2 linked regions of the Anaerobacillus sp. CMMVII genome follow. The protein of the gene in region 1 interacts with the protein of each later gene in a pairwise test. Links are inferred from orthologs where the notes say so. Each region holds a gene or a part of one and is shown on either strand. Other genes may lie near its edges.

What was found. The genes of interacting proteins can lie anywhere in the genome.
Region 2: the proteins of hflK (region 1) and ftsH interact in binary tests that used the Escherichia coli proteins (3 or more experiments, as listed by UniProt). The link is inferred for Anaerobacillus sp. CMMVII from one-to-one orthologs.

Annotation. Positions count from the first base shown.
Region 1 is NZ_JACEHK010000002.1:488,989-497,180, forward strand. Bases 2,261-5,009 are described here. They hold hflK (FtsH protease activity modulator HflK), read left to right. Parts: upstream 2,261-3,019; coding sequence 3,020-4,000; downstream 4,001-5,009. Other genes in these bases: H1D32_RS06500 (histidine kinase dimerization/phospho-acceptor domain-containing protein), read left to right, coding at 2,261-2,296; H1D32_RS24905 (sensor histidine kinase), read left to right, coding at 2,293-2,613; hflC (protease modulator HflC), read left to right, coding at 4,000-4,929. In the rest of the region: H1D32_RS06495 (response regulator transcription factor), read left to right, coding at 130-861; more of H1D32_RS06500, read left to right, coding at 842-2,260; polA (DNA polymerase I), read left to right, coding at 5,043-7,658; mutM (DNA-formamidopyrimidine glycosylase), read left to right, coding at 7,773-8,192.
Region 2 is NZ_JACEHK010000001.1:100,715-103,998, forward strand. The notes cover bases 1-2,882. They hold ftsH (ATP-dependent zinc metalloprotease FtsH), read left to right. Parts: upstream 1-391; coding sequence 392-2,374; downstream 2,375-2,882. Other genes in these bases: hpt (hypoxanthine phosphoribosyltransferase), read left to right, coding at 1-320; H1D32_RS00480 (type III pantothenate kinase), read left to right, coding at 2,547-2,882. In the rest of the region: more of H1D32_RS00480, read left to right, coding at 2,883-3,284. UniProt on the Escherichia coli protein: Acts as a processive, ATP-dependent zinc metallopeptidase for both cytoplasmic and membrane proteins. Plays a role in the quality control of integral membrane proteins.

The DNA.
Region 1 (8,192 bases):
AACGAAACTTTACAATATATTTACATTAACAGTTTTGAATAAAATATGAAAAGGTAGTACTATTAAAGCAACTAAACTTTAGCAGATGAAAACAAATGCATTACCAATGTACATTTGGAGGTAAAGACAATGGGTCAAAAACTATTAGTTGTCGACGATGAAGAATCGATTGTTACGCTGTTACAATTTAATTTAGAAAAAGCTGGTTATGAAGTTGAAACAGCAATGGATGGAAAAACAGCTTATGATAAAGCAAAAGAATTAACGTTCGATCTTATCATTTTAGATTTAATGATACCTGAAATGGATGGTTTAGAAGTTTGCAAACAGTTGAGGCAAAACAAAATTAGCACTCCAATTTTAATGCTTACAGCTAAAGACGATGAATTTGATAAAGTGTTAGGACTTGAACTAGGGGCGGACGATTATATGACTAAACCATTTAGTCCAAGAGAGGTTGTAGCAAGAATTCGAGCAATTCTTCGTCGTGTTGGCCCAACCATCGAAGAAAAACCAGTAGAGATAAAGACAGAAACATCTTTAAAAATTGGGGAAGTAGACATTTTACCAGAAAACTATGAAGTACTTTATAAAGGAAATCAACTTGAATTAACCCCAAAAGAATTTGAACTATTGTTGTACTTAGCAACGAATAAAGGTCGAGTCTTAACCAGAGACCAACTTCTAAACGCTGTTTGGAATTATGAATTTGTTGGAGATACACGAATTGTAGACGTACATATAAGTCATCTAAGGGAAAAAATAGAACCAAATACGAAAAAACCGATTTATATAAAGACGATACGTGGGTTAGGTTACAAATTGGAGGAGCCAGTGTTCCATGAGCAAATACCGGATTAGATTAACCCTATCATTATTAATCGCCATTTTTTTCGTGCTTGCTGGCCTAGGATTATTGTTGGGCCAGTTGTTTAAAGAATTTTACTTTGAGCAACTTAGTGAAAGAGTCTCAAAAGAAGCAAAAATTGTTGCTATCAGCATCCATGAAACAGGTATCAACCATCCTGAGCTCTCAGTGATTGTTAAGGAAATGGGTGAACAACTTGCTGCTAGAGTAACGGTCATCTCGGTTTCTGGAGAGGTTGTTGCAGAAACAAATACTGACCCAGAAAGAATGGAAAATCACCTACTAAGACCTGAGATCATTGAAGTAAGAGAAAAAGGTGAAGGTAGAGCAATTCGTTTTAGTGATACCGTTGGTGCAGACCTACTCTTTTATGCAGTTCCCCTGATTGAAAATAATGTATTATCTGGTTATGTACGCCTAGGGCTTCCAATTAACGTGCTAGATGAAGTCTATAAAAGAATATGGGCCTTACTTTTGATTAGTTTTTCAATTGCATTTCTTGTCATTATTATCCTTAGTTCTCGGATAACGAATGAGATGGCAAAGCCAATTGAAGACGCTACTATTGTAGCGAATCAGCTGGCAAAGGGAAATTTTAAAGCGAGAGCTTCTCGTGGGAAAAATGATGAAACTGGGCAACTTAGTAGATCTTTGAATGTACTTGCCCAAAACCTAGATGAGGTAACAAAAACGTATCAGGCTCAACAAGAACGGTTAGAAACGCTTATTGAAAATATGGGCAGTGGTTTAATTTTAATCAATTATAAAGGTGAAATTAGTATCGTTAATAAAACTTGTAGACCGATCTTTCAAGGGGAAATAGACGATTGCTTGCATAAGGTTTACCATGATGTTATTCCACATAAGCAAATCATAAAAATTGTTCAAGAGATTTTCTTAACAGAAAAAGGACAGAGGAAACATATTGTCTTACCTATCCAATTGGAAATGCGTCACTTTGATGTCTATGGTGCACCAATTATTAGTAGTGGCGGTAAAGAGCGATTAAAAGGAATTGTTCTTGTTTTCCATGATATTACAGAATTGAAACGACTCGAGCAAATGCGGAAAGATTTTGTAGCAAATGTTTCACATGAATTAAAGACACCAGTCACTTCGCTGAAAGGATTTACTGAAACGTTGTTAGATGGTGCTGCAAAAGATGAAGAAATCTTGTATCGATTTTTAAAGATTATTTGGGAAGAAAGCGAAAGGCTTCAAAGTTTAATTCAAGATCTATTAGATCTCTCCAAAATTGAACAAAGTCAATTTCAGTTAAATTGGCAACCTGTTGATTTAAGCATTATGGCAGACGATTGTACTTTGATCTTAAGTAACAAGGCCGAAGAAAAGAAATATTCATTAGTAAAAATTGTAAAGGGTCTGGAGTCATTGAAGGAGATCCCTTACGTATTAAGCAAATTATGATAAATTTAATCAATAATGCGATTATGTATACACCTAAAGGTGGAAATATCGATATTTCAATCTCCGAAAATATTGAAAATGTTATGTTTACAGTGAAAGATACGGGGATTGGGATAAACAAAGAAGAAATACCAAGAGTATTCGAGCGATTTTATCGAGTCGATCGAGCTAGGAGTCGCAATTCGGGTGGGACTGGATTAGGACTTGCCATTGTAAAACATTTAGTTGAAGCCCATCACGGTGAAATTAGCGTTGAAAGTGAAGTTGGCAGAGGAACTAACTTTACGATTCGATTTAAAAAGCGGGTTAACATGTAGGGTTCGGTTTTAGGTACAATAATTTAATGGGCATCAGAAAAAGTAGAGGGAACTAGTAATTCCTTCTGCTTTTTTAATATCGTTTTCAACCTATAGACCCTAGAAAAGTATTCCGAACCTAAGCAAGCATTTTAGCTTCCCATTTTTTTATAAGGTTTTTAGCAAAGGTTATTGATATTCGTGAGGAGCCAAGCGAATGTTTGGCTCCTCACGCTTTTGTTTGAAGATTTTTAGATGGGGTATTATCCAATTTTTAGAAAGTTTAATAAAATGATGTTGTTTCCCTAGGTGCCAGTAGGCTTTTCAAATTTTCACCGTAAATATTAAAAGTTATGAAACTTTTATTTTACTCTATACGTAAGTATAATTGGTAGTGGAACAAAAAAAATAGAAAGTGGTGAACAACATGGTAACAGTGAAGCAAATGATTGTCGGCTTCCTCTCACTCATCGGAATTGCAATTTTAGCGCTGTTTTTAACGACTGGCTGGTATATAGTTGATGAGTCTGAACAGGCTGCTTTAATTACTTTTGGTAAAGTAGATGAGCACATTACAGAGCCAGGTTTAAAGTTTAAAATGCCTTGGCCAATTCAAAAGGTCGAAATCTTATCAAGAGGTACGTTTACAACAACAGTAGGTTATGATGAGACCAATGGTCAAGTAGTCGAATACCGTGACGAAGCAAAAATGATCACAGGTGATGAAAATATCTTACTTGCTGATTTAGTTGTTCAATGGAGAATTACAAACCCAGAGAAGTTCTTATTTAATTCTAATGATCCTGAACAAATTTTATTCAGTGCAACATCAGCTTCTCTTCGTGGTGTAATTGGAAGTTCAAGGATAGACGATGCCCTAACGGATCAGCGTCCTGCCATTGAGGCTCAAGTTTGGGATTACCTTGTTGCATTAATTGAAACCTATGACATTGGGATTTCGGTTATGGACGTAAAGCTCCAAGATGTTGAATTACCAAATGAAGATGTTAGACGTGCTTTCACAGAAGTTACTGATGCTAGAGAAGAAAGACTAACAAAAATTAATGAAGCTACGAAATATCGTAATCAAAAAATGAATGAAGCAAAAGGTGAGCAAGATGCGATTATGTCAAGAGCTGAGGGGACGCGTACTGAGCGTTTAGAAAGAGCTCGTGGGGATGTCGCAAGATTCGATGCTTTATATGCTGAGTATTTAATAAATCCAGAAGTTACAAGGTCACGCTTAGTACTCGAAACACTGGAAAAAGTGTTACCGAATACGGAAATATATATTATGGATAGCAGTAGTGATACGGTTAAGTATTTGCCGATTCGTTCTCTTGAAAGATCTGCGGAAGCAAGTCCACCTGCAACTACGACAAAGCCTAGTGAAGGGAGTGGAAACTAATGAGTGATAAAATTATCGATTTTAGTGAACGTAAGCCAACAGATGAGTGGAAGAAGTATACGAAACTAGGAATAATTTTTGTCGTTTTACTAAGTTTGCTAATGATTCTACTCTCAAACTTGTTTATAGTGCAACAAGGTGAATTTAAAGTTGTTAGACAGTTTGGTGAAGTTGTCCGTGTGGAACAAGAACCTGGATTGAAGTTTAAGATACCATTTATTCAATCAGTTTCAACTTTAACAAAAAAACAAATGATATTAGATGTTGAACCAACAGAAATTAATACACGTGATAAAAAGAGAATTCTTATCGACAACTATGCAGTATGGCGCATTGATGACCCACAACAAATGATTTCTAGCGCACAAACAATTGACCGTGCAGAAACAATCATGATGAACTTTATTTATTCTGTTATCCGCGCTGAGTTAGGCCAATTAGATTTTGATCAAATCATTAATGAAGAAGACTCTTCTCGAGGAAGTTTTAATGATAGGATCTTAAACCGAGTAAACGAATTACTTGAAAGAGATAATTATGGAATTTCCGTAACAGACGTTCGAATGAAGCGTACGGATTTACCAGAAGAAAATGAGCAGGCAGTTTACCGTCGGATGATTTCCGAACGTAATTCAATTGCGCAAGATTATCTATCGCAAGGGGATGCTGAGGCAAATCGTATCCGGGCAAATACGGACCGCGAAGTAAAAGAAATTGTTGCTAAAGCGAATGCAGATGCAAATGAAATTATCGGTCAAGGGGAAGCTGGAGCTGCACAAATTTATAACCAATCATTTGGTCGAGATGTGGAATTTTACAATCTTTATCGAACACTTTTAAGTTATGAAAAAACAATTGATGACCAAACTGTAATAGTTCTTCCTGCTGATTCACCTTATGCACGTATATTAATGGGCTATACAGATTAAAACTGATGGATGACTCATTTTAGGGTCATCCTTTTTATATTCATCGGTAAACATGATAAAATAACTATAAATAAGAATTAGTCGAGGTGTGTTACTTGAAAAATAAATTGGTAATGATTGATGGTAATAGTATTGCTTATCGAGCGTTTTTTGCACTTCCCCTTTTAAACAATGATAAAGGGGTATATACAAATGCAGTTTATGGTTTTACAACAATGCTATTAAAAGTAATTGAGGAAGAAAAGCCCACCCATATGTTAGTTGCTTTTGATGCTGGAAAAACGACATTCCGACATAAAACATTTCAGGAATATAAGGGTGGTAGGCAAAAAACACCGCCAGAACTATCAGAGCAATTTCAACTTATTCGTGAACTTCTAGATGCTTTCCGAATAAAACGCTATGAAATTGAAAACTATGAGGCAGACGATATCATCGGGACGCTTGCCAAACAAGTAAGTTCGCATGAGGATTGGGAAGTAAAAATCTATTCAGGCGATAAAGATTTACTTCAGCTTGTCTCGCCTAAAGTAACCGTTGCTTTAACCCGTAAAGGAATTTCAAATGTTGATACATATGACGAACAATTTGTTAATGAAAAGTATGGGCTTACTCCTTCACAAATTATTGATATGAAAGGCCTCATGGGAGACCCATCTGATAACATTCCAGGTGTACCAGGAGTAGGTGAAAAAACAGCCATTAAGCTACTTAAAGAATTTGGCTCAGTTGAAAAAGTCCTTGAATCCATTGATGCAGTTTCAGGAAAAAAATTAAAAGAAAATTTAACTGAGAATAAAGAAAAGGCCTTAATGAGTAAGGAACTTGCAACCATTTTTTGCGATGTTCCGGTTAGTATTCCAAAAGAAGAACTTCTCTTTGAAGGATACGACGAAAAGAAAATCGTGCCATTGTTTAAAGAACTCGATTTTCAATCTTTGTTAGATCGTTTTGGTACAGTGGAAGAGGAATTGGAAGAGGTAACAGAAAAACTTGATTTTACGATTGCTGATAAAATCTCTAGTGACATGCTTACAGATCATTCTGCTCTCGTAGTGGAAGTATTGGATGACAATTATCACGAAGCAGATATCCTTGGTTTAGCTATTGTAAATGAAACTGGGCGTTATTTCATTTCAACTGAACTAGCTTTAGCAAGTGATGCTTTTAAAGCATGGGCAAAAAATAAAGAGGCTAAAAAAGCCATTTTTGATGCGAAACGAGCTGTTGTTGCTCTTGGATGGAAGGGAATAGAACTAGAAGGGATTAATTTTGATCTTTTAATTGCCTCTTATATCCTAGATCCATCTGCTGCTTCCCATGAGGTAGCAGACATTGCAAATCGGAAAGGGAAGCGAGTAGTTTCTTCTGATGAAGCTATATATGGTAAGGGGGCGAAACGGAAAATTCCTGCCATAGAGGTTTTAGCAGAGCATCTCGTAAAAAAAGCAAATACCGTTTACACGTTAAGACAAGAAGTTCGCGAGGAACTTACAGCAAACCATTTAAAAGAACTCTTTTATGACTTAGAAATGCCTTTATCAATTATCCTAGGAAAAATGGAGATGACTGGGGTAAAAGTGGATGTAGAACAATTAAAGCTAATGGGAGAGGATTTAGGCAATCAGTTAAAAAACCTTGAAAAAGAAATTCATCAGCTTGCAGGAGTTGAATTTAATATCAATTCACCTAAGCAACTTGGGGAAGTTTTGTTTGAGAAACTTAACCTCCCAGTAATTAAGAAAACCAAAACTGGAGCATCAACATCTGCAGAGGTGTTGGAAAAACTAGCAGACAAGCATGAGATCATTCCAAGTATCTTACACTATCGTCAATTAGGAAAATTAAATTCTACTTATATTGAGGGCTTATTAAAGGTTGTTCATTCGGATACCAATAAAATTCATACAATGTTTAACCAAGCATTGACGCAAACTGGAAGGTTAAGCTCGACGGAGCCAAACCTACAAAATATACCGATCAGATTAGAAGAAGGCCGGAAAATTCGAAAGGCTTTTGTGCCATCTAACCCAGATTGGATTATGTTTGCTGCCGATTATTCTCAAATTGAATTAAGAGTATTGGCTCATATTGCAAATGATAAGAACTTAATCGAGGCTTTTAATAAAGGTATGGACATTCATACCAGAACAGCTATGGATGTTTTCCATGTAGAAGCTCAGGCTGTTACAGATTTAATGCGACGTCATGCCAAAGCAGTTAACTTCGGAATTGTTTATGGAATTAGCGATTACGGTTTATCGCAAAGTTTAGGTATAACCCGTAAAGAAGCAGGTACGTTTATCGAAAAATACCTAGAAAGTTTCCCAGGTGTTCGAGATTATATGGAAGATATAGTTCAGGAAGCTAGGGAAAATGGTTATGTAACAACGCTTTTAAATCGTCGTCGATTCCTTCCTGAAATTACGAGCCGTAATTTTAATTTACGAAGTTTTGCGGAACGAACAGCTATGAATACGCCAATTCAAGGAACCGCAGCTGATATTATCAAAAAAGCAATGGTAAATATCAGTGAAAGAATTGCTCAAGATGGTTTAGAGGCTAAGCTACTGTTACAAGTACACGATGAACTCATCTTTGAAGCACCAAAACACGAATTAGAAAAGTTAAAAGTAATTGTTCCAGAAGTAATGGAATCTGCTGTGGAACTCAAGGTACCGATAAAAGTTGAGTATGCATACGGCAGCTCATGGTATGACGCGAAGTAATTTAAAGTGTAGAGTTGAGAGTTTAGAGTTAACTTTTGGAAAGCTTCGAAGCTTCTCCTTAACAACTCTACATTCTACACTATAGACTCTACACTAAAAAGAAAGGGTGTAGTTATGCCAGAACTACCTGAAGTTGAGACGGTAAAGCGTACGTTACAACAGCTTGTTATTGGAAAAGAAATTAAGGAAGTAATTGTTCATTGGGGGAAAATCATTAAGAAGCCTGATGATGTAGCTGAATTTTGTCACTTGTTAATTGGTCAAACAATACACAATATTGAAAGACGGGCAAAATTTTTGAAGTTCATATTAGATGATTATGTGATTGTATCTCATCTCCGTATGGAAGGGAGGTACGGTTTACATCAAAACGATGAACCAATAGATAAACATACACATGTGATTTTTTCGTTTACCGATGGAACTGAGCTGAGATATCGGGATGTAAGAAAGTTTGGTACCATGCATCTGTTTCTAAAGGGGGAAGAGGACGCTAGTCTACCTTTGGCTCAGCTAGGAATTGAGCCTTTTGAT
Region 2 (3,284 bases), on another replicon or contig:
TTTCTTCTGGGGAAGTTAAAATTATTAAGGATTTAAACACTTCTGTAGAAGGAAGAGATGTCCTAATAATTGAGGACATTATCGATAGTGGTTTAACATTAAAATATTTAGTTGAACTGTTCCACTATAGAAAAGCAAAGTCTGTTAAGATTGTTACGTTATTGGATAAGCCTGAAGGTCGGAAAGTTGATCTAAAGCCAGATCTAGCTGGGTTTAAAGTCCGAAATGAATTTGTTGTTGGTTACGGTTTAGACTATATTGAACGCTACCGCAACTTACCTTATATCGGTATATTGAAGCCAGAGATCTATCAAGGTTAATTAATTGTGAATAAGAATACTTTTGTGATACTATAATTTAAGCTTTATTTGCCAGTGGGAGGAGGTAAAAGATGAATCGAATTTTTCGAAATACAGTCTTTTATTTATTAATCTTTTTAGTTATTGTTGGGATCGTTAGTTTCTTTAACGGGCCGCAAACAGATACAAAGGATATGAAGTACGGTGAATTTCAGGCACATTTAGAACGTGGTGAAGTTGGCCCAACAACAATACAGCCTGTTCGTGGTGTTTATGTCATTCGCGGAAGCCTGAAAACAATGGCTGAAGGTGAGTCATTTGTTGTAAATATTCCTGAATCTGATATAGCTCTTGTTGATCTCTTAGAATCAGCTAAAAGAGGCGGTATCGAGTTAGAGGTGTTACAAGCAGAACAAACGAGTGGTTGGGTAACATTCTTTACTTCAATCATTCCATTTGTGATTATCTTTATTTTATTCTTTTTCCTTTTAAGTCAAGCCCAAGGTGGCGGAAGTCGTGTAATGAACTTTGGGAAAAGTAAAGCAAAGCTTTATGATGATAAAAAGAAAGCCAAGTTTACTGATGTAGCCGGAGCAGATGAGGAAAAGGCAGAGTTAGTTGAAGTAGTCGAGTTCTTAAAGGATCCTCGTAAATTTGCGGCAATTGGCGCTCGTATACCAAAAGGGGTCCTACTTGTGGGTCCTCCAGGTACAGGTAAAACCTTACTTGCTAGGGCAGTTGCTGGTGAAGCGGGTACACCATTCTTCTCGATTAGTGGTTCAGACTTTGTGGAGATGTTTGTTGGGGTCGGTGCATCACGTGTACGTGACCTGTTTGAAAATGCTAAGAAAAATGCACCTTGTATCATCTTTATTGATGAAATTGATGCAGTTGGACGTCAACGTGGCGCAGGTTTAGGTGGCGGCCATGACGAACGTGAGCAAACATTGAACCAATTATTAGTTGAAATGGATGGCTTTGGTGCTAATGAAGGAATTATCATTATTGCCGCAACGAACCGTGCTGATATTTTAGATCCTGCATTACTTCGTCCAGGTCGATTTGACCGTCAGATTTTAGTGGGTCGTCCTGATGTTAAAGGACGTGAGGCAGTTCTTGAGGTCCACGCACGAAATAAGCCATTAGCTAGCGATGTTAATTTAAAAACAATTGCTACTCGTACACCAGGTTTTTCAGGAGCTGATTTGGAAAACTTATTAAACGAAGCTGCTTTAGTTGCTGCTCGTCGCAATAAGAAAAAAGTTGATATGAATGATATTGAAGAAGCGATTGACCGTGTCATTGCTGGGCCTGCTAAGAAAAGCAGAGTGATTTCTGAGAAGGAAAAGAATATTGTTGCATATCATGAAGCTGGTCATACAGTAGTGGGTGTGAAATTAGAAAGTGCTGACCTCGTTCACAAGGTAACAATTGTTCCTCGTGGCCAGGCTGGTGGTTATGCCGTGATGCTTCCTAAAGAGGATCGTTACTTCATGACGAAACCAGAGTTAATAGATAAAATTATTGGTTTATTAGGTGGTCGAGTTGCCGAGGAAATAATTTTCGGTGAAGTAAGTACAGGTGCTCATAACGATTTCCAAAGAGCAACAAGTATTGCTCGTAAGATGGTAACTGAATATGGGATGAGTGATAAATTAGGACCGATGCAGTTTGGTTCAGCTCAAGGTGGTAATGTTTTCCTTGGTCGAGATATTAATAATGAGCAAAATTATAGTGATGCAATTGCCTACGAGATTGATCAAGAAATGCAACGTATTATTAAAGAGAGCTATGAACGTTGTCGTACGATCTTAACTGAAAACAAAGATAAGCTTGAATTAATTGCGCAAACATTATTAGAAGTTGAGACTTTAGATGCTGAACAAATCAAAGCTTTAATGACAGAGGGTAAGCTTCCAGAAAACCACCACTCTAATAATAAAGCGGAGACAGTTGCTGAAGGTGATGTGAAAGTAAACATTAGTGCCAAGAAAGATACATCAGATAAGCAATCTGATGAAGATGCACTACTACCTTCAGAAGAAACACAATCTGAAGATAATAAAAAAGAATAATTGAAAAAGGTGTCTTTCTAGACACCTTTTTTTAATCTTGATAGTAGGAATTTTTGCGGATATTAATGTAATATATAAGGTAACCGCTATCCTTAATTTTTGTTATTCATTTTTAATGTATAACTAACTATAATTAAGAGGATAAAAATACAAAACCTAAGTAGGTGACATGATGATATTTGTTTTAGATGTTGGGAATACAAACATTGTGCTCGGTGTATATGATGGGGAAGTGCTGAAGTATCATTGGCGTATTGGTACTAATCGACAGAAAACTGAAGATGAGTACGGAATGATGGTGAAACAGCTTTTTGCTAATGAAGAGCTACAGTTTAGGGATATCGATGGAATTATTATCTCTTCAGTCGTTCCGCCAATTATGTATGCCTTAGAGCAAATGTGTAAAAAATATTTTTCAATTACGCCTATGGTTATCGGCCCGGGAATCAAAACAGGTTTAAATATAAAATATGATAATCCTAAAGAAGTAGGTGCCGATCGCATTGTAAATGCTGTAGCAGGGATAGATTTATATGGTGGTCCGCTAATTATTGTTGATTTTGGAACTGCAACTACATACTGTTATATCAATGAAGACAAACAATATATGGGTGGGGCAATTGCACCAGGGATAGGTATTTCGACCGAAGCCCTTTATAATCGAGCATCAAAGTTACCGAGAATTGAAATTGTTAAGCCGAAAAATATCATCGGTAAAAACACGGTTAGCGCGATGCAAGCAGGTATTTTATATGGATATGTTGGACAAGTTGAAGGTATTGTTACTCGCATGAAGGAACAAGCAAATGGAAACCCTAAGGTAATTGCAACAGGTGGTTTAGCACCATTAATAGCCAACGAATCAACACTTATTGACGTTGTTGAACCGTTCTTGACCCTTAAAGGGCTT